Regions from separate parts of the Lactobacillus sp. C449L genome, predicted to be linked through region 1. Evidence: predicted binding sites of a transcription regulator. Region 1 holds the regulator's gene; each other region holds the start of a gene.

Evidence for each region. Region 1 encodes NrdR, which represses ribonucleotide reductase genes. Its sites were predicted from a motif close to ACACNATATATNGTGT; they were not measured.
Region 2: a site for NrdR is predicted at 5,630-5,645, ahead of AC2JF9_RS05200 (deoxynucleoside kinase). Genes of this name have one in related genera too.
Region 3: a site for NrdR is predicted at 3,537-3,552, ahead of nrdJ (ribonucleoside-triphosphate reductase, adenosylcobalamin-dependent). Genes of this name have one in related genera too.

The regions. Positions count from the first base shown of each region.
Region 1 covers NZ_JBWXGA010000004.1:52,830-60,573, reverse strand. Annotated here, with positions in the region: gene thrS (threonine--tRNA ligase) at 1-1,350, opposite strand, end outside; gene dnaI (primosomal protein DnaI) at 1,727-2,632, opposite strand; gene AC2JF9_RS06850 (DnaD domain protein) at 2,641-3,984, opposite strand; gene nrdR (transcriptional regulator NrdR) at 3,987-4,454, opposite strand; gene coaE (dephospho-CoA kinase) at 4,441-5,058, opposite strand; gene mutM (DNA-formamidopyrimidine glycosylase) at 5,055-5,885, opposite strand; gene polA (DNA polymerase I) at 5,899-7,744, opposite strand, start outside.
Region 2 covers NZ_JBWXGA010000002.1:387,682-395,425, reverse strand. Annotated here, with positions in the region: gene AC2JF9_RS05230 (NCS2 family permease) at 1-849, opposite strand, end outside; gene AC2JF9_RS05225 (Cof-type HAD-IIB family hydrolase) at 1,073-1,870, shown strand; gene AC2JF9_RS05220 (amino acid ABC transporter substrate-binding protein) at 1,867-2,724, opposite strand; gene AC2JF9_RS05215 (amino acid ABC transporter ATP-binding protein) at 2,714-3,379, opposite strand; gene AC2JF9_RS05210 (amino acid ABC transporter permease) at 3,395-4,036, opposite strand; gene AC2JF9_RS05205 (deoxynucleoside kinase) at 4,239-4,925, opposite strand; gene AC2JF9_RS05200 (deoxynucleoside kinase) at 4,938-5,588, opposite strand; gene AC2JF9_RS05195 (GNAT family N-acetyltransferase) at 5,802-6,299, opposite strand; gene AC2JF9_RS05190 (Asp23/Gls24 family envelope stress response protein) at 6,480-6,986, opposite strand; gene AC2JF9_RS05185 (DUF2273 domain-containing protein) at 7,009-7,188, opposite strand; gene amaP (alkaline shock response membrane anchor protein AmaP) at 7,200-7,744, opposite strand, start outside.
Region 3 covers NZ_JBWXGA010000002.1:474,691-482,434, reverse strand. Annotated here, with positions in the region: gene AC2JF9_RS05645 (D-2-hydroxyacid dehydrogenase) at 1-403, shown strand, start outside; gene AC2JF9_RS05640 (pyrroline-5-carboxylate reductase family protein) at 555-1,319, opposite strand; gene AC2JF9_RS05635 (aldo/keto reductase) at 1,349-2,212, opposite strand; gene AC2JF9_RS05630 (YjjG family noncanonical pyrimidine nucleotidase) at 2,288-2,983, opposite strand; gene nrdJ (ribonucleoside-triphosphate reductase, adenosylcobalamin-dependent) at 3,624-5,858, shown strand; gene AC2JF9_RS05620 (DUF4430 domain-containing protein) at 5,899-6,288, shown strand; gene AC2JF9_RS05615 (ECF transporter S component) at 6,296-6,811, shown strand; gene AC2JF9_RS05610 (cob(I)yrinic acid a,c-diamide adenosyltransferase) at 6,808-7,347, shown strand; gene AC2JF9_RS05605 (hypothetical protein) at 7,479-7,744, opposite strand, start outside.

The DNA of each region.
Region 1 (7,744 bases):
ATCCATGGCCTTTTTTAGCATTGCTTGACTTTCTTCCCACATTTCATCGTTTGCAAAATACTTTTCAGTATTCTTGGGATCACGGTACGAAAGTCTGAAGTAGTAGTCAGTAATATCGAAGTCTTCGTAAACATCCATAATTAGCTTTAAAGTCTTCGTAAATTCTGCTTGAACTTGATCAAGTGATACAAAAGTGTGTCCGTCATTTAGGGTCATTTCACGTACCCGTTGCAGACCTGATAAAGCACCAGACTTTTCATATCTGTGCATCATTCCGAGTTCGGCAATCCGAATTGGTAATTCGCGATATGAACGAATATGATGCTTATAAATTTGGATGTGTGATGGACAGTTCATTGGGCGAAGTTCCAGCATTTCGCCATCACCCATGTCCATTGGTGGAAACATGTCATCACGATAATGAGCCCAGTGTCCCGAAGTCTTATAGGCATCAACGTTCATTAAAACAGGAGTGTATACATGTTGGTAGCCAGCAGCTTCTTCTTTGTCGGTAATGTAGCGTTCTACTACCCGACGAATAGTTGCACCTTTTGGCATCCAGTAAGGAAGACCAGCACCAACCTTTGGATCTACAAAGAATAAATCTAAATCGCGGCCGATTGTCCGGTGATCGCGTTCTTTAATCTCTTCACGACGCTTGAGATCTTCATCAAGGTCAGCTTTCTTGAAGAAAGCAGTACCTGAAATCCTCTGCAACATTGGATTAGAGGACTGTCCCTGCCAGTATGCTCCGGCAACTGATAACAATTTAAATTGTTTAATTTTGCCACTATTTGGTAAGAGAGCTGCAAAGCCAAAATCAACAAAATCGCCCATCTTGTAAGCTTGAACTTGATCTCCTTTTTCTTCTTTTAATAATTCAAGTTTAAAAGGATCATCTTTAAATATATCTTCAAGTTCTGATTTAGAAATAAGGACAGATTCGATTTTTTCGCCGGCTTTAATCGCTTTTTTTACTGCATTTTCAAGTTGCGGTAACTCACTAACTTTAATTTGATTTTCTTTGTCAGTATCAACGAAAAAACCATCTTTATCAGCAGCATGTTCGCCAAAGTGAAGCTCAGGATATGCCTTCTTTGCAACTGCCTCAAAAACAAAAGCAACAGTTGCTCGTAATACATCCAAGCTCTCTTCATCCTTGTCGGTAATTATTGAAACACTCGCATCCTGATTAATTTCAAAATCAAGTGGTTGTAATTGTCCATCCACTTTGCCAGCAATTGCTGACTTACCAAGTGAAGTAGCAATACTATATGCAAAATCACCAATAGTGACTGCTTTGTCAAAGTCACGCTTTGATCCATCTGGCAAAATAATTGAAAAACTCATGTAAACCTCCAAAATTTATTAAACAAAAAAAGTCCCAGTGCAGCTACTGCACTGGGACGTCTAAAGGCGCGGTTCCACCCAAAATTTAGTTAGACATGTCTAACTATCTCTTATGAATTGATAGTGGAATTCACCCATTTTAATCGCTTTTTAATATTGAATGAGTGGGGTAACGCTCCAATGAGATACTCTCAGAATACTGTATCCCTCTCTTAATCAAGCTTTATCATGTTCATTCATTGAATACAATTATACATATCTAAAAGATGATTGCAAGACTTTTTTAAAAATTAATGAATAACTGTCTTTTAACTTAATCTATCTTATTTAAATTGCAGGCACGACTCAGATTATGTAAATTACTGTTTTGTATTCATTATACGTCGCGACGCCTATTCGGCCCAGAAATAGTGACTTCTTTAGCCAAAGTGCGCACTCGCTCCATTAGTCTTGCAGCTTTAACCGGATCAATCGCATTTTTGGTTTCTTTAAAATGCTCTTCTAAATCAGCCATAGCAAAATTTGACGAAAAGAAAGTTGGTAATTGGTTATCCATTCGGGATTGTAAAATTACAGCTAGTACTTCGTCTCGTGACCATTGGCTCAGATTTTCAGCCCCAATATCATCCAAAATAAGCAAATCACTGTTTGAGATGCGCTGAACTTCATCCATTAAGCTATTGTCATTAAAATGGCTAGATAAGCCAGCAATGAAATTAGGCACATGTAGGAACACAACATTTTTGTTCATTGCCGCAACTGAATTGGCTAGGCCAGCTAAAATATAAGTTTTACCGACGCCAAAACTGCCTGATAAATAAAGCCCCTTTTGATGAACATCTTTAGAATATTTGTCCAAAAAACTGCCGATTTCTGCCATTGCTTGGGAACGCTCAGGAGTAACTTCAACTTGACTCAGCCGAACGCTATGCAGTGTACTGGGTAAATTAATCAACTGCAAATGCTTTCGAACATTAATTTCGCGTTCATGCTCCAATTTACTTTCTTCCGGAACAAATTTAATGTCAATTGCATTAGTATTTAAGATTAGTTCAGGACGATATCCAGCAGTTACTGGATTCGCTTTGTGCTGTTCTAAATAAAACTCATATAAAGCAGACATGCTTTTATTAATCATTTCATCAGTAATCGCATCTTGATTTTGATTAATAAACTGTTGAATTTTAGGTTCAGCTAAAACTTGTTCACGAATTTGGTCAGTGTTTAGCTTTTCCGCCATACCAGATTTTCCTTGGTCTAAAATTTTATTAATGGGACGCATAATTTCACCTACTTCAAGCCGTTACGATCGTCAAAATTCTTGAAAAAGTTCTTTAAATCAGTTGGCGAAACATCTGATTTAACCGTAGTTTGTTGTTTACTCCAGTCGGTACCTTTTTCAATACGTTTATTTTGCGAATAATGCGGGTACTTACTCTTATTTTGCTCCCTTTTCGTCATATATTCAATCGCTTGAGCACCATTCTTAACGTCATGCTGTAACCAATCATGGAGTATCCGATTGGCTAAACGGTAAGATACATTAGGGGCGCTTTTTAAACAAGCATAGGTAAGAATGTTAAGCAAATCGGTTGGAATGCCCTTCTCATTATACAAGCTATCTAGCACTTTATATTCACTAGCATCAACATAATCATTACGTTCAGTTTTCAAGCTATAAATAAATTGCGCTGGCGATTTAGTTTGCGCAAGTTGTAAAATTTTCTGGTCTTGTTTGCTAAATTTAATATTCGTCTTACTATTTGTATTTTGCGTTTCTCGCTTGATTTGTGAACGGGTGCTGGCTGCATGGATGTTGCTAGCAATTGTTTGCTTAATTTGCGACATATTTAGCTGGTAATCGCCATGCAAAGACGACAGTGCCTCATCAATAAACTCTTGCTCAGACAAACCATAGGTTCTCATCACGCCACGAATTCCTTCACGGTTTTTGTCAATTTCGTTATTGGGAATTTGATATATCTCAAACTGTTGCTTCATGAAGTCCCAATCAACATTATCATTTTCGTTAATAGTGGCCTTGGCTTTTTGACTAACTTGGTTTTCCTTGGCAGCATTTTTAACCACTTGAGAAGGATCGATAGCTTCTTCTTCAGGCAACCTAAAAACATCCATAAATGAAGCTGAAATATCTTTAGCTTTTTCAACGCCTATAACTTGATTTTCGTTTATTTTACTTTCACAAGCAAAATCATGGCTTAACTTTTTAAAATTAGTTATGCCAACCTTCTCTTTGAGTAAACTAGCCAAAAGAGCAGTTGAAAAAAACTCACTGCTACTAGGAATTTGTAACAGATGAAAGCATAAAATTTGTCCCATAATGTGGTTTTCAACAATTTTGGTCTGAACTAAGCCCACAGCTTCAAGCTTATGCAAGGCCGCAAAAAGTTTTTTAAGATCACAATCAAGTTGTTCTTGAAGTACATATACTCCTTTTGCATCCGATAAAATTGCATTGGAATCGTAATCCTCATTTAGGCTTAAGTACATAGACAGTGCTAAAGAGCCAATCAGGGGTTGATACAACTTAACCAGAATGCGCAAATCACTAGGAAAAAGATTGACTCGGTTAGAAATGAAAAAAGGTTGTTTGGGATTAAGCGTCTCAAACATGGCTAATTTCCTTTCTCTCGTTTAGCAATCATGTCTTTCATAGTTTTCATAAAACTTGACATGTCTTGGAACTCACGATAAATAGAGGCAAATCGGATATAAGCAACATCGTCAAGTTCAGCAAGCTCGTCCATGACTAACTTACCAATCTTTTTAGACGATATTTCACTAACCCCTTGTTGCCTTACCTTATTTTCGACATGATCAACCAATTGCTCGAATTGCTCACTGGTAATTGGGCGCTTTTGCCCAGCTGCCATTACTCCATGCAAAATCTTCTTACGGCTAAAGGGCTCACGGGTGTTGTCGTTTTTAATTACTAGTAATGGGGTAGTTTCTATCCGTTCAAAAGTTGTAAAACGGAAGCCACAGTTTTCACACTCTCTGCGGCGTCTAATAGCTCGATTTTCGTCGCTTGGACGAGAATCAATTACGCGCGAGGCATTTTGTCGACAATTAGGACATTCCATGCTGGTTCTCCTCTTTTATTTTTAGTAATAGTCGATTTAACTTACTTTCTAATTCTTTTATTGTACCAGTATTTGTAATCACATAATCAGCTAATTTTTCTTTTTCAACAAGTGGCATTTGACTATGTATGCGTCTTAGCGATTCAGCTCGGGTCAGATGGTCACGTTGTTGCAGCCTTTTAATCTGCAAATCTTCAGGAACAGCAATCAGTAAAGTAGAATCGTAATAGCTTTGATCACCTGACTCAAATAACAAAGGTACATCGACAACCACAAGTTGTTTACCAGCTTGTTTGTTTTGCGTAATTCTATTCTCAATTTCTTGAAAAATCAACGGGTGAGTTATTTTATTTAAAATCTGTAATTGTCTTGGCTCGTTAAAAACCAACTCTCCTAGTTTACGTCGATTAATCGTTTTGTCTGGATTTAAATAACTGGGACCAAATTGGCTAACTACAGCAGCATAGCCCACGTTACCAGGAGTTAAAATTTCATGACTAATTACATCACTGTCAATAACTGGGATATCCTTTTGATGAAAAAAATTATCGACAGTACTTTTACCGCTAGCTATTCCGCCAGTTACTCCTAAAACAACTGTCATTTGTATATTACCTGACAGTGCGGACAGTAAGTAGTGCCTCGTCCGGTCACTTTTATTTTTTCTAGTAAATGACCACAGCGCAAGCAAGGCTCACTTTTATGACCATATACTTGTAACATTTTTTGAAAGTCACCATTTTTACCATTAGCATCTAAATAAGTGTGTACGGTCGTACCATGTTTTTCAATTGCTAGATTAATCAATGAATTTATATTATCGTGCAACTTTTTAATTTTCGTTTTCGGGATTTTATTCGCCATGCTCAACGGGTGAATTTTGGTTTGCCACAAAACTTCGTCGACATAAATATTCCCTAGCCCAGCAACAACCGATTGATCAAGGAGTGTACTTTTAATGCTCTTTTTTTTCTTACTTAATCCTGCCGTCAAATTCGCCACGGTAAACTCAGGAGAATTTGGTTCAGGTCCCAGTTTTTTGATTCCAGTTGTCTGTTTTTCAGTTCCCGTCGCAACTAACTGCATTCGCCCAAACTTACGCACATCATTATAGCGAAGCGCCGAGCCATCAGTAAAAATAAATTGAACATGATCATGCTTATCTTTTGGGGTATTTTCTTTTACTAATCGATATTTGCCTTCCATTCGCAAATGGGAAACTACAGTTAAATCATCTGATAAACGGATTAAAAGATATTTAGCATAGCGATCAATTGATACTACTCTCTTACCTGCTAGCTTTTGAACAAATTCAGTTGGATCACTGGCAATAATCTTTGGGTACCACAAAGTGACTTTTTTGATTTTTTTCCCTTTAATCAGTGGGAGCAAAGTTCGACGCACCGTTTCAACTTCCGGCATTTCTGGCATAAAATTTCACTCCTTACTTTGCATCAAACCAATTATGACCGTACCCAGAATCGGCAACTAACGGAATATCAAGCCGTACTGCAGATTGCATTACTTCGGGAACAATCTTTTTAATAGTTTCTAGCTCATCTTTTGGCACGTCAAAAATCAATTCGTCATGAACCTGTACAACCATCTTGGTCTTTAAGTTGAGTTCATCTAGTTTCTTTTGCATATTAATCATAGCAATTTTTATTATATCAGCAGCTGATCCTTGAATTGGTGAGTTAATTGCCGTCCGCTCCGCAAATGAACGAATATTGAAGTTTTTGGCATGAATATCCGGTAAGTATCGTCTTCTATGCATAATTGTTTCAGCGTAGCCTTTTTCACGGGCAAACTTAACCGCCTTATCCATGTAATCTCTTATTTGCGGATATTGTTCAAAGTAATTATCTATAAATTCTTTAGCCTGCTTTCGACTGATGTTCAAGTTTTTAGATAAACCATAATCGGAAATACCGTAAACTATTCCAAAATTAACAGCCTTAGCACGTCTTCTCATTAAAGGCGTTACTTCATCAGTCGACTTTAAATGAAAAATTTTCATGGCCGTATGCGCGTGAATATCATACCCCGTCTTAAAGGCTTCTTGCATCTGTTCGTCTCCTGACACTTGAGCCAAAACACGCAATTCAATTTGCGAATAGTCACAGGAAAAGATGTAACCATCTGGTTCACTAGGAACAAAGGCCTTTCTAATTTGCTTACCTTCTTCTGTTCTAGTAGGAATATTTTGCAAGTTCGGGTCAACCGAGGATAGTCGGCCAGTCGCAGTCAAAGTCTGCAAATATCTGGTATGAACACGACCATCTTTTTGAATAACGTCAAGTAGACCATTAACATATGTTGACTGAATCTTAGCTATCTGTCGGTAAGATAGTATCTGCTCGATAATCGGGTTTTCGTCTTTTAGCTGATTTAGAACATCAACTGAAGTCGAATAGCCTGTTTTAGTCTTCTTAACCGGCTTCAAACCCATTTTTTCAAACAAAATATGACCTAACTGTTTGGGCGAATTAATATTAAATGTTTCGCCAGCTTCATCATAAATTTGCTGTTCCATTTTCTTCAGCTCAATTGCAAATTCATCTTGCAACTGGGTTAACGTACTAGCCTGGACTTTTATTCCATTAATTTCCATAATGGCCAAAACGCGAGCAACGGGAATTTCGATGCTAGCAAAAAGATCATCCTGTTCGTGTTCTTTCAGCTTATCAAGCAAGGTATTTTTCAACTTTTCAATTGCTTGTACCTTGGTTGCTAAATGATTAAATAAAACTTGGTCATCATCGGGAATTTGTTCACTCTTACCTTTACCGTATATATCAGCGTCATTTCTGACAGAACTGTTACCATACATACGACAAACTTCAGCCATATCATCTGAATTATTTTCATTGTTAATTAAATAAGAAGCTAAAAGCATGTCATAATCAATACCTTGAGCATCTATCCCTAAACGATTAAGACCAACAGTAGTCCGTTTAAGATCAAAAACATCTTTTTGAATTTTTTCATCTTCAATAATGTGCTTTAGATTTTCATTTTTGAGCAAATCAACTTCACGACTAACAAAAATTTGCTTACCAATCTTAAAAGAAAAACCAACGAAATCCGCCAAATGATAATTTGAGCCTAACATCCCTAAATAAAAGACAATATCATCACCGGCTTTAGCTTTTACATCCACTATATTTTCTTTGGTTAACTCAGTATAGGCTATTTTGACATCATTTTCTTGACTGCTTTGATCATTAGACTTTTCACTAGCAGGATCAAGCTGGCTTAAAAACTTACGAAAGTTCATTTTTTCATAA
Region 2 (7,744 bases), on a different contig from region 1:
GCCAACACGAGGCATTTTATTATCTTTCATGAAACCTGCTTGTTGTGCTAAGCCAATTAAAGTACCTGCGGTATCAAAAAAAGTTACAAGTAAAAAGGTCAATACAACAACCCACATTTGCAGTGTATTAATATCTTTCACGTGGAAAATAGCTTGGCCAAAAGTTGGAGCAATACTTGGAGCAATAGAAACAACCTTAGAAGGTAAGGCAATCTGCCCAGTAATAACGCCAAAAATTGCTGCTAATACCATTCCGATGAAGATTGCACCAGGAACATTTAATATCATTAAAACTACTGTAACTAGTAAACCGAAAATTGTAATCCAAACTGCAGGGTCATGAAGTGATCCGAGCCCAACGAGTGTAGATTTGTTTGCAACTATCAGACCACCATCTTGCATTCCTAAAAAAGCAATAAACAGACCGATTCCAGAAGATATAGCAAATTTTAAGTCAGCTGGAATTGCGTTGATGATTTTTTCACGCAATTTAAACATGGTAATCAAGATGAAAAGAATGGAAGCGACAAAGACTGCAGCTAAAGCTGTTTCCCATGAAACATGCATACCGACACAAACAGTATAAGCAAAAAAGGCATTAATTCCTAAAGCAGGTGCCTCTCCAATGGGGTAGTTAGCAACAATACCCATTAGCGCAGTACCCAAAGCACTAGCTAGTGCTGTAGCGGTGAAAACTGCTCCTTTATCCATACCACTAGCACCTAGAACACTAGGGTTAACAAATAAGATATATGACATACTAATGAAAGTGGTTAATCCAGCAAGGAATTCAACTTTAACACTTGTTTTATACTTATCGAGTTGGAAATAATTCTTTATAAAATCCATTTAATCTCTCCCACAATATTAATGTTCGTGTTTAGTAAGAACTTTAGAACTATTACAGTGTATCATACGCAGAGATAAATGCAAATGCGAATTATATACAAAAAAAACATGAAATAAACAAGATTTACTAATGAGATAAACATTAGAGTAAATTGACCTATGGGGCAATTAGTTTGTAGAATTAGTTAAATCGCAATCTACCATTTTCATAAAAATGAGGTAAATTATGACTAAACTGCTTTTTTCCGATATTGACGGAACATTAATTAACACTCATTTAAAAGTTACGCCTAAAACGTGTGCCGCAATACGTAAGCAAATTGCTAACGGCAATATTTTTATACCTGTATCTGCTAGAATGCCACAGGCTGTTATGACGGTTGCAGGACAAATCACTGAGAAATGTCCTATGGTTGCTTATAATGGTGCTTTAGTCTTGGATGAAATGAGTCAAACTTTGAACTCGCAATACATGGCAGCAGAAATAGCAGCAGAAATTTGCTCCTACATTGAAAAAAAGAACAACAAAATTGCGTGGAATGTGTATAGTGGCAATAGCTGGTATTATTCCCCGGGAAATAGTTCTTTCTTGGTGGAAAAAGAAGAGCAAATAGTTAAGGTTAAAGCTAAACCAACCACTGCTCTTCAAATAAAAGAACTACAAGGCGTGCACAAGATATTATTTATGGGTGAACCAGATCAGTTGGAAGAAGTGCAGCTGGACATTAAGCAACGATACGCGGAATTAGTTTTAGTTAAGTCAGCTCCTAATCTACTTGAGTTGATGGTTAAGGGCGTTTCTAAGGGAAGAGGTATTCGTATAGCTGCTCAACATTTTGGCGTTGATCTGCAAAGTTGCTGGGCTTTTGGTGATAATTACAATGATGAATCAATGCTAACAGCAGCTGGTCATCCTTTTTTGATGGGGAATGCTCCCAGTGACTTGAAAAAGAAATTCGGAAACGTCACATTGGATAACAATCATGATGGCATTGCTGAAGTGTTAAACAGAATAGATTAATCTTTGCTAGTCGACTTTAATAATGGCGATTGAGCTTGCTTCCCGAACCATTTTTGATTAATACGATTTAAGGTGCCGTTTTGTGCGAGCACACCGAGAGCCTTATTGATTTTTTGCTGTAAAGTTAAGTCACTTTTACGCATACCAACCGCAAAGCCCTCTTTTGGGAAGGGGCTTTGGACTTCAGTATATAGTTCAGGCTTTTTTTGGTGCGAAATGTAGTAATTTGCATACGTACTATCAATTAAAAGTCCTTGAATTCGTCCAGCATTTAAGTCAATAAAGGCATTAGTGAACGAGTCATAAAGGATGGGTTCATGGTCTTTTATGCGATTTTTAAAAACTTTTGGATAGTTCATTACAGCATTATATCCTGAGGAGCCAGATTGAACTCCTAGTGTTTTATTGGTCATCGTCTTTGGACTGGTAATTTTGTTTTTCTTTAATGAGACCAAAACTTGCGTACTATATAAGTAGGTTTTACTAAAATTTACTTTAGCTGCGCGGGCTGGAGTTTTACTAAAGCCATTCCAAATTAGGTCAATGGTGCCGTTACGTAGCTCCGTAGTGTTCATTGACCAGTCAATTGTTTGGAAACTAACTTTTAAACCATATTGTTTGAAAACGGCATTTGCCAAGTCTACGTCATAACCGATTAAATGACCATTTTTTTGCTGAAAACCCATAGGAACAAAAGTATCGTCAACCCCAATAATGACATAGCCGCGCTGTTTTATTTGCAACCAATTATCAATCTGATTTGCTCTCCGGCTGACGGAAACCCCACTGCAAGCTGTCAAAAAGAATATACAAAAAATGAGCACTATTAAAGTTGGTAAATGTTTATTTTTCATTTAAATTTACCTTCTTGTTGTCTAGTGCACTGACTTTAAAAATACGATCAGCTACTTGCTTAGCAAACTCTTGATCATGTGTAACGACAATTTGGGTCATTTCTTTGCTATTCTTAAGGTGCAATATAATTTCACCAACTTTATTTCGTAAAGCCGGATCTAAGGCTGAAGTCGGTTCGTCATAGCAAAGAATTTGTGGTTCCATAGCAAGAGCGCGTGCGATAGCCACTCTTTGCTTTTGACCACCTGAAAGCTGATAAGGGTAAAGGTGCGCTTTTTCTTGCAAATCAAGCTCTTGAAGCAACTCTTGTGCTTTTGTGTTAGCTGCATCTTTGCTTTCTTTTAGCGCTAAAACCGGAGCCAATGTAATATTATCCAGTACGGTCAAATTAGGGAATAATTCGTAGTTTTGAAAAACTACTCCGATAATCTGACTGCTTTTATTAAACTCAGCTGGATCAAATTGCTGATTATTCCAAAAGAAATGTCCGGAGTCAACATGTTCTAACCCGCTTAAGCAGCGCAATAGCGTAGTTTTACCTGCACCAGATGGACCAACGATGGCTAAAATTTGTTTATCTGGAATAGCTAAATTAAGTCTATCTAAAATGATTCGTGAACCATATTTTTTGGTAATTTCTTTAAGTTCAAGCATGATAGCCACCTATGATTATTTCCACTTTGAGTAACTTTGTTCTATTTTCTTCAACAAATAGGATGTAATTCCTGTCATCATTAAATAAATTATCCCCACTAAAACTAGTGGAACTAGTGTAACGTCACGAGCCGTTGCAACGTTACCTGCGCGTAGCAACTCGCCTAATCCAATAACATAAACTAAAGATGTGTCCTTAACAAGATTAATGACTTCGTTACCGATTGAGGGGATGACAATTTTACTTACCTGGGGAATAACTACATAGCGTAGCGTTTGCCAGTAGCTAAGTTGCAAGACTTGTGCGCTTTCGTATTGACCGGATGGAACGGCTTGAAACCCCCCACGAAATATTTCAGCAAAATAAGCAGTATAGTTTAATATAAAAGCAAATAGCGCAGCGTTATAACGCTGGAAAATAATACCAATAATTGGCAAACCATAAAAAATGAAAATTAACTGCAGTAATAATGGTGTCCCGCGCATAATCCAAACATAGAACTTTAAAAATAAGCGTAGGACTTTAATATGTGAGAGTAATCCTAAACTAACAATAATTCCTAATGGAATGGAAATGATAATTGTCCAAAAAAATAAAAGCAAGGTCATTTTTGCGCCCGAAAGTAGAGAAGGCATGATTGAGATAATATAATTCATCTTTTTTCCTTTTTAATCGACTATTTGTGAATCAATATTACTTAGATAAAATTAAAAACACCTGAAAAAATACTTAGGACAATCATAACACATTTCCTCATTCAAAGGAAAATAAGTGATTATTCGACAAAAAAGTCATTTCCTCAGTTTTTTACTAAAGGAAATGACTTTGATTTTGATTAAGTTGATAAAAGGCAAATAATTATGCGTCTATTTTAATGTCAGTGGACTTGTCCCATGATTGAGGTAGTTTGCCCATTTCTTTTAACTTAGCTACTATTTGATCTAAAACGACTTGACGGTCGTGCTCGTTAGTCATAAAGTCGAGCTTATCACCGTCAATCTCCATTTTAGGAGAATAGTCGTATTTTTCATACCATGGCTTGTAATAGCGCAGTAGACGTTTGTAATAGTCTTCAAGGGTTGCGTCATAGCTAAGTTGCTCGTATGGACGGCCACGTTTTTGAATTCGCTTGAGCATCGTTTCGTATGATACATTGATATGAACAAGCAAATCTGGATTCTTTTTCGGCATATGATCAAGTTCACTCATCATGTTATTAAGCAACTCGTAATATGTATCGACTTCTTCTTCAGTTGCACGACCAATATCAGCGTTCATCTGGAAAAAGAGAGCATCCTCGTAAATTGAACGATCAAGTACATTATTATCATCAGTCAATGCATTTTTAATACTGCGGAAGCGAGTGTTTAGGAAAAACACTTGAAGTAAAAAGGCGTATTTTTTAGGGTCAGCATAAAAAAGTGGCAATACAGGATTGTCGTCAACACTTTCATAAAATGGTTTAGAGCCTAAATACTTGGCTAAAATACTGGTTAAACTGGATTTACCGGCACCAATTGGGCCACTTAAAACAATAACTGTCATCACGTTCCTTCTTTATTTCAAATTGCCAATTTCGTGCAATTTATTATCAATCTGGCTCAGGACTTCTTTTTTGGCTTTTTCATCACCAATAAAATCGTATTTATCACCATCAATTGCGATTTTTGGTGAAGCAGTGTAATTTTCATACCACGGTTCATAGTAGCGAATTAAACGGGCATAATAATCTTTTAAACTGGGATCCGAGCTTAGCTGTTCGTATGAACGACCACGCTTTTCGATGCGCTTAAGCATAGTGTCTAAAGATATTCGAATATAAATTAATAAATCAGGCTTTTTACTTGGATTTCCCGGAGTGTCTTCCATCATATTTTCAAGTAAACTGTCATAAATTTTGAATTCGGTCGGATCAGCTACCTTACTATCGGCGTTCATTTGAAAAAAGAGCGCGTCTTCATATATTGAACGGTCTGAAACACTGTTTTTTTCTTTAACTGCTTGGTTAATCTGGGCTAAACGGTGATTAAGTAAGTAGATATTGAGCAAAAAGGTATAGCGTTTCATATCTTGATAATAAAGAGGGAGGACAGGATTGTTATCAACTCCTTCGTAATAAGCTTGTGTACCTAAATGTTCAGCTAAAATACTGGTTAAACTGGATTTACCGGCTCCAATCGGCCCACTTAAAACAATAACTTGGATCACGTTCTTTCTAAAATACAATATATAGATTCTTATTTAGTTTAATACGAGATATAGTGGTACACAAGAAAAAAATTAATTAAAATCAATAGCAAAAAGTCAAGCGATTTTGTATAAAACAATAGAACTTTTTTACAAATATAAAATTTGTTAGTAGCGTTTCTGTTGGCATTTCACGTGGAACACCAGCGTTAAGCTCTGTCTTAAGCTTCTTAGCTAATCGAAATGGCGGCCAAAAATTTTAAGGTCGCATTTCTTATTGTCTATTGTTGCCACAGCTGGTAAATTCCCCCATTCAACAAAACCGTTTTTTTGGAAGAGAGCGAGACTAGGATAATTATGACTAAAAATATAAGCTACTAATGTGTCTAACTGCAAAGAAGACAACTGACTGAACACAAAGTTTAGAGCCTGCTGGCCTAATCCGCATCGCTGTGAATGTTGGTCAATATATAGGCTAATTTCTGCTGTATGACAATAGGCTGGACGACCATAAAAATACTCAAGTGATACCCAACCAACAATTTGCTGATATACAGTAATTTTCCAAATAGGACGTTCTTGTTGATTAAAAGAATTAAACCAGCTTTGTTTTGATTCTTTAGATACTGGTTGCAAGTCCGCAGTTGCCATTTTGGTAGGGACGGCTTGGTTATAAATTTTAACAATTGCTGCTAAATCTTCTTCTTGAGCATACTCAAATTGGGCTTTCATGGCATTTTTCCTTATTTGATAAACTTCTTTTTACCAGTGTAACACTTCTCTATTTTTTAGCATAACAGTAAAAGGATGATAACCTGTCGGCAAGTTTTGGTTTCACGTGAAACTAAAAAAGCGAAACGCTACTTATCTGAGTGCGACTTCGCTTTTTAACAAGTTTTAGTCAATTTTTTCCTATTTAACTCGATCTTCTTGTTTTTTCTCTGTTTTTTCTACAGCTTTATCTTTTTGCTCTCCGATTTTGTCTTTAGCGTCTTGGGTTGCACCAGCAAAACGATCTTGTAGGCTAACTGAGTCTTTTTCATGTTCTTCTTTGGTCTTAATATCGACTACGGTAACATTGACTTCAACAGTATCCAGACCAGTCATTTCTTTTACTTTGTCATAGATTTTTTGTCTAATCTCATCATAAAGTTTAGGAACTTCTGTTCCGTATTCGGCAACAATTTCAATATCTACTGCCACTTGTTTTTTGCCGACTTCAACATTTATGCCATTAGTAACATCATCGGTATTGACGATTTTGTCAGCCAGGTTTGAGAAAAAGCCACCATTAACAGTCAATAGGCCTTTAACATCTGAAAGAGCGATACCTATTATTTTTTGAATTACTTTTTCGTCATACTTCAAATCGCCTTTGATTTCTTGCTTAGAACTACTTTGATTACTATTTTGAACCATACTACATTATTCCTTTCCGCTATTACTTTCTTACCAAATTTTTCAGTAGGGGCCAATAATGACCAACTAAAAGACCTACTATTAGCATTACAATTACAAAAATGGTCTTAAAAAAGCCAAGTCCTAAAAAACAAAAAGCTATTAGCAAACCAATTACAGCACCGCAAACTTCTGGGAGGTGCTTTTGCAAAGTCTCTTTCATCGCTACCTCCTTTAATGTACACGTGTTTCCGGATTATTAGAGCTTTGATAATTAACAAATTTGATTTTAATTTTGGGTTTCTGAGCAATCCCTAATAACCGACCAAGGTTGCTTTTTAGCTCTTCAAGGTAATTCTCAAGAATCGCATTAACGTTTTCACCGTTACCTAAATTGCCGCTAATCTTAATCTGAATTTTCCGATTAGTCAGGCGTGAATCAACCTTAACTTTACTAATAAAGGGTAGGTCGGCTAAAGAATTCAGCACATAACCGTTAATTGCTTTGCTAGTTACCTTAACCTGACCATCCGGTTTACGAATTAAAATGAAGTATCTCTGAACTGGCCAGAACAGAACAACTAATAGACTAATAATTAAAATTAAAAGGACAACAGCGCTGATAACGACTAAGTACCATGCAAGAATTGGATTTATTGAACCAATACTAGGCAATTTTACTTTAAGGTATTTTTGCCAAAAGCTACTGGTTTGCCATAAAAGATAAATTGGCAGTGGTATTAATAAGACCATACATATTATTAGTAACCACTTTTTAC
Region 3 (7,744 bases), on a different contig from region 1:
TTCACTTCATGTTCCTGATGTTCCTGAAAACATCCACATGATTAATGACGAATCAATCAGTAAAATGAAAGATGGCGCAGTTATTGTTAACGTTTCTCGTGGTCCACTTGTTGACACTGACGCTGTTATCCGTGGTCTTGACTCTGGTAAACTATTTGGCTTTGTAATGGATACTTACGAAGGCGAAGTTGGAGTCTTTAATGAAGACTTCAGCAACAAAGAACTTCCTGACAAGCGTTTAGCCGACTTAATTGCTCGTCCAAATGTTCTGGTAACCCCTCACACTGCTTTCTACACCACACACGCTGTTCGGAACATGGTTATTAACTCATTTGATGACAACTTGAAGATGATTAATGGTGAAAAGCCTGACGCTCCCGTTGATTTAGACAAGGAATTCTAAGTTTATTAACTTTACTTCCCTTCTTAAACACATTTAATGATTTGACTTAAAAAAAGGTATCGAGCTACTTACTCGATACCTTTTTACGTTTTCTAAAATTAAAAGCAATTGTTCCATACATGCAAAACTATTGCTTTTTTAGTTATTCTTCTTAGTTCGCCGATGCATTTACTGCTTGAATTAGCGCATTTCTGAAGCCTGCTTCTTCTAACTTAACCACGCCCCTTATGGTTGATCCACCAGGTGTGGTCACTTCATCTTTTAACTCTTCGGGAAGTTTTTTACTCTTTATAGCCAACTTAGCTGTTCCCAAAAGCATTTTTTCAATAATTGCATACGACTCGGCTCTTTTTACCCCGTTTTGGACCGCTGCATCACTTAGTGCTTCAATCAGCAAGTCGACATATGCTGGAGTACAACCAGCAACAGTGCCATAAATTCCCAGCTTGTCAGCAGGTACGACATAGACGTCACCCATTCGAGCAAAAATACTTTTAACCGTATCAATTACCGCCTGATTTTCGCCATTTGCAAAACTAATCGCCGTAATTCCTTCACCAATTTGAACTGGTGTATTCGGAACAATCTTAACAAACGAAGAATCGACTGGCAGTTCCGCATTCACTTGCTCTAAATCACCGCCACCGGTTGACATTACAATACCATGATATTTTTGTCCAAGCTCTTTGAAAATAGTCTTAATTGCGGGGCCACCAACAGCAACTATTACAGCTTGGCAAGCGTTGAAGTCGGCGTAGTCGTTAACTAAGTTCAAATCTAATTCGGCCGCAGCTTTTTGCGCAGTCTTATGTCCGCCATCAAAAACATAAATGTCATGATTAGCTATGTTTCCTTGCAGTAGGCCTTGTATAATCGCCTTACCGATTTTACCAGCACCAATAAATCCTATTTTCATTAGATATCACCTTTAGCTGTTCTGCTGAACTAAAAATCTGTCTTATCTGGATCAGTTGCAACTTCTGCTACTCCATGCAAGCTATCAAGTTTTGCCATGTCAGCAGAGCTGATCACAAAGTCAAAAATGTCCGCATTTGTCTTCATTCTCTCAACATGAACTGATTTTGGTAGTGGCACAAATTGATGCTGCAAAGACCACCGTAATAAAATTTGCGCCGGGCTTTTACCATAATGCTTAGCTACTTCATTAACTACTTCATTATTAAATAAGCCGCCCCTGGCAAGTGGACTATAAGCCTCACTTAAAATACCAAGTTCATTATTGTAGGAAACAACATCTTCTTGCATATCACTTGGATTAAGATAAATCTGATTAACAGCAGGAGTTACAGAAGCGGTTTTAAGTAATTCATCCAAATGCTCTCGTCTAAAGTTTGATACACCAATAGCTCGAATTTTGCCAGCTTTCACGGCATCTTCCATGGCCCGCCAGCTTTCAGCATTTAATTCAGCCCAGCGGTCACGAATACCAATTGGATTAGGCCAATGTATCAAATACAAATCAAGATAGTCTATGCTTAACTTCTCAAGGCTCTCGTCAATTGCCGACAAAGTTTGCTTATAGCCATGGTGATCATTCCATAATTTAGTTGTAATAAACAAATCATAACGGTTTACATTACTATCTTTAATACCTTGACCAACACTTTTTTCGTTACCATATGCGGCCGCAGTGTCAATCAACTGATAGCCTAAATTTATCGCATCTCTAACCGCATTGCGAGCAATTTCGCCGTCCGGTGTCTGCCAAGTACCCAAACCAATAGCTGGTATTTTGACACCGTTATTTAATTCATAGGTGTCATTTAAAGAACAAATATTAATAGTCATAATTTCACCCCTTATACTTAATTATAACCAATTTTAAGGTCCTTAAGTTATTTTTTTAACAAACTTGACTTTAACTTAAAGATTATTTTTTAAGAGTGCTACAAACTGTGGATAAGTGGTTACTTCATACAATGGATGTAAGTTCATGTTATTTTTGCGATGCCGGTGATTATACCAAATACTGGCAAAACCATAGTTTTCTGCCCCTAAAATATCTGATTGTAAACCATCACCAAAAAAGATTGTATCTTCTGGACCGAAATGAGCACGGCTAAAAAAGTAATCAAAAATGCCCGTATCTGGCTTCGAATATCCCGCCTCCTCGGAAGTGACAATTACATCAAAATAAGTTTCAATACCGGCAAGTTTAAGCCGATGTCGCTGCATAAAAGCTTCGCCATTACTCAGGATGGTTAATTGATAATTTTGCTTTTTAGCAAAACGCAACGTGTCTTCAACTCCAGGCAATAATTTGTATGCCTGTCCAAAATAAGAACGGTACTCGTCCATAACGGCCAAGCCATCAACTTCTATATTCAAATTTTCTTTGATAAAGTCGTGAAAAACCATTTCACTTAGTTGGTCGTAGGTTAACTCACCACATTCTAGCTGCCGCCAAAGTCCTTGATTATAAGAATGATAACGTCGTTGCAATTCATCTGTAAGCGGCCATTGACGAGACTTAAACAGGCTTCGAAGTGCAAAATTTTCAGTATCAGCAAAATCGATTAGTGTATCATCAACATCAAATATAATTTGTTTGAAGCGCAAGCAATTTCTTCCTTTCCAATTTTTCCTAAAGGAAATAATGCGTATTTTTAGTCTGGAAAATTATTATACCAGTATTTTTGTAAGCGATATATATCTTCTTTTTATTAAATTTACGCTAAGCTACTATTTATTGCTTTACGAGAGTAATATAATGTTATGCAATAATATGATGAGCAAAGGGGGACTATACGTGCTTTCACTTTTGTTAATTTTCTTTCTTATCTGGGCATTTGTTAAATTAGGAATTGGCGCCGCAAAAATAGTATTCTTTTTACTTGCATGTGGGTTGACCTTGATCTTTTTTGTTCACCTGCTTATTCCGTTCATTATTTTAGGCGGAGTGCTTTTAATCGCCTTTGCTTTACTTAGTTCTTAATTATAGTTAAATAATATATTAATGAAGTACAGCTAACAATATAAAACGTTAGCTGTGCTTTTTGCATACTTAAATTCTATACAAAAATTTCTAAATATTTTTTTTGCCGAGTTAATCTTACTGCCACTTTTAGTTACGATTTTCGTTCGGTTTTCTGGTAGCATTTAATACTAGTAAATACAAGATATTGTGGTATAGTTTTTCTTAGACCCATACATGATGTATGTGTGAAACAAATGTGAGTTTTTAGGAGTAACTTTGTACATGGAAAATACAAGAATTAGCCTAGATCAGGCATATATTGATCAAGTGAAACAAAATGTTTCTCCTCACTGGGGAGAACTAGGTTGGGTTACATATAAGAGAACCTACGCCCGTTGGCTTCCTGAAGAAAACCGTTCTGAAGAATGGGATGAAACCGTCAAGCGTGTTGTCGAAGGTAATATTAACCTTGACCCCCGTTTGGCAGATTCTCCGTCTGAAGAAGTGGTCGAGGACTTAACTACAGAGGCCCAAAGGTTATACAAAATGATTTACGGTCTCGCTGCAACTCCATCTGGAAGAAATCTTTGGGTTTCTGGTACCGACTACCAGAGAAGAAACGGAGATTCTTTGAACAATTGCTGGTTTATCGCTATTAGACCGCAAAAATACGGTAACAGTCATATCGTTCCGAGCTATTTAGACAACGAACAAGCAGCTGTTTCCATGCCTTTTTCATTCCTTTTCGACCAACTCATGAAGGGCGGCGGCGTTGGCTTTTCCGTCGTTCAGGATAATATTAAGCAAATTCCTAAAGTTGATAATAAAGTTGACTTGACTGTTATTATCGATAAAAAGAGTGACTCTTACGATGCTTCCGTTAAACTTGGAGCAAGCGATAAAACTACTTGGGCTGCGCAAAATAGAGATAATAACGATTATGTTTACTACAAATTGCCAGACACACGTGAGGGCTGGGTTCTAGCTAATGCGCGTCTCATCGACATGCACTTCAACCAAACGAACCCAGAAAATAAAACTAAATTAGTGTTGGACATCAGTAGCATCCGTCCCTATGGAGCAAAAATTCATGGCTTTGGTGGAACTGCTTCAGGTCCTATGCCACTGGTTGAAATGTTCTTTGAAATCAACCAGATTATCAATGACCGCGTAGACGAGTACATGACTTCAGTTGATGGCACTGACATTTGCAACTTAATTGGTAAGACCGTTGTTGCAGGTAATGTTAGACGTTCTGCAGAGCTGGCCCTTGGTTCTAATGACGATCAGGGTTTCATTACGATGAAGCAAGATAAAGAAAAACTATATGATCACCGTTGGGCATCAAATAATAGTGTAGCAATTGACTCCGAATTTACTGACTATGAACCAATTGCTAATGGTATCCGGGAAAATGGTGAACCTGGTATTGTTAACCTTGATTTGTCACGCAATTACGGTCGAATGATTGACGGTTATCAAAAGGATATTGATGGCGAAGTTGAAGGAACTAATCCTTGTGGTGAGATTTCTCTAGCTAATGGCGAGCCATGCAACTTGTTTGAAGTTTTTCCATATATTGCTGAACAACATGGTTGGGACTTAAAAGAAGCTTTTGCTTTGGCAGCTCGTTACACTAAACGGGTAACCTTTAGTGAATATGACTGGGAAATTTCGCGTGAAATCATCCAAAAGAATCGGCGCATCGGGGTGTCAATGTCTGGTATCCAAGACTGGCTACTAAATGATCTTGGCCACAGAGTGGTAACTGGCTTTAAAGACAGCGTTGATGAAGAAACCGGTGAGAAGATTAAGATTCCTATTTATGACCCTAAGGGCATTAAGATGGTCTCTGACGCTTACCAAGCTGTTGTTGACGCTGATGAAGAATATAGTAAAGAACTGCATTGTAATCCATCGATCAAGCACACCACAGTTAAACCTTCTGGTACGGTGGCTAAATTAGCTGGAGCTTCTGAAGGTATGCACTTCCATTATGCTGGCTACCTAATCCAGCGGATTCGTTTCCAAGCTTCCGACCCATTGCTTGAAGCACTTGATGCTTGCGGATATTACTCAGAGCCCGACATCTATACACCAAATACCATCTGTGTTGAATTCCCGCTGCGGGCTGCGCACGCTGATAGTGAAAGCTTTGCTTCAGCAGGAACTGTTTCGATTGAAGAACAATTTGCGACACAGGCTTTCTTGCAAACATATTGGTCTGATAATGCGGTTAGCTGTACGGTTACTTTCCAAAGTGATGAAGGCGAAAAAATTACTTCATTGTTCAAACAATATCGGCACGTTATTAAGTCTACATCCCTGCTTCCTTATTACGGTGGTTCATTAGAGCAAGCACCAAAAGAACCAATCGACAAGAAAACATATGAAGAAAGAAAAAACAAAATTACTGGTGATGTTGCCACAGTTTTTGCTGAACTAAATGATGATCAAAAAGGCATGGAGCTAGTTGAGCAAACTGATTGTGAATCTGGTGCTTGTCCAGTTAAGTAGTTAAATTTAGAAAAAGAAATTAAATCAAGGAGTTTTTATCATGAAAAAGAACAAATTATCAATTATTGCGGGAATCGCCACTATTTTCACTTTCACGTTTGCTGGTTATGAAAGTACCCAAAATGCTGAAACAGTTAATGCTGCCAGCAAAATCAAGGTGTCATACACGCTCAACGTTAATAACAAAAACGCTAAGACAAAGACGGTTAAATTACCCAAAAACTCAACTGTTATGAAGGGTCTTAAGAAACTTTGGAAAGTAAAGAGCACTGATGGCTTTATTACCTCAATTGATGGCAAGAGTCAAGACAAGGAAAAGAACATTTACTGGACTTACACTATTAACGGCAAGTTTGCTAACAAGGGTGCCGCAGAGCAAAAATTAGCTAATAAGGACAAGATTAAATTTACTTTAGCCAAGATCGACTAATAATGTCATGCACGATTCGACTAAAAAAATAGCTCTTTTAGCAATTTTAACAGCAATGTGCGTGGCTTTAAGGATTTTCAAGATTATTCCGGTACCCAATGTTCAACCCGTTACCGACATCTTAATGATTGTTACCCTAAATATCGGACTAGGCTTTGGCTTTGCTTTAGCTATTTTGACCATGGTTGTTTCCAATATTTACTTAGGGTTTGGTATCTGGACCGTTTCACAAATTTTAGCATTCGGCGGATGTATGCTGACGGTGTCGCTACTGGCAAAATTTACCCCCCTGAAAAAGCATTTAACTTTGCAACTGATTCTCGCCACTTTCTTAGGTTGGGAGTACGGCTTCATTGTAGATTTTGGAATGACTATTTTTGGTGGTATACCAGCCTTTTTAGCCTATCTGGCGGGGAGTTTGACTTTTGATACATACCACGCTATCGGCAATTTGATTTTTTATCCAATTTTGTACAAACCACTCAATATTGCACTTGATCACTATAAAAAGAGGCTATCATGACGATAAAAATTTATACCAAAGTTGGAGATCAGGGTTTTACCAAACAGGTTACCGGAAAAATGGTTCCCAAATATGATTTGCAAATTGTTGCTGTTGGCGATATCGACGAACTTGATTCATATTTAGGTGTAGTAATTGCAAGTCTGTCAGAGAAATGCCAAAAATTGCACGATCCGCTAGAAAATTTACAACGTGATTTATACGAGCTCGAAAGTGATATCGTCGTTAAACGGCATGAGCAGATCACCACTGAAAAAGTAGAATTCCTTGAACAGCAAATTGATGAACTCAATCAGCAAATTCCTAAAACAACTCATTTTATTTTACCTGGTGGTTGTCTATCTGCGACTCATTTGCATTATGCTCGAACAATTGCTAGACGGGCAGAGCGTTCAATGGCCAAACTAAATGCTGAAGAACAAAAACTAGCTCCAGCTTGTCTGAAATATATTAACCGCTTGTCCGACTACTTGTTTACTCTAGCTCGCTATGCGAACGTCTTAGAGGGCGTGGCAGAAGTTAAAAGTAAACAATAGTTTTGCTAGCAAAATAAAAGCATTAGACTATTAACTGGTCTAACGCTTATCAATAACTCTAACCAAATGATTTAAAACTGTAATGTATTTTAAAAAATATGTTGCAGCTTTTTTATGCCGACTTATCAAAACTAGTTTTCTAATATCTTGTCTTTAAAATAAACTAAAAGTATCATCGCTGCTAGAGCAACCAGAGTTTTTATCATTCGTGGGACTTCATCATCGTAGATAGCGATTAACAAAATATGATCAACGATTTGGTTATAAACCAGTGCACTACAACAAATCGTCATAAAAAATTTGACATTATGCTTAGTGAATATTTCAATCGCATGTAATATACACACGGCAATCATTAATATTCCTCCAGCAATGTAGGTAATCGGATATACTCGAT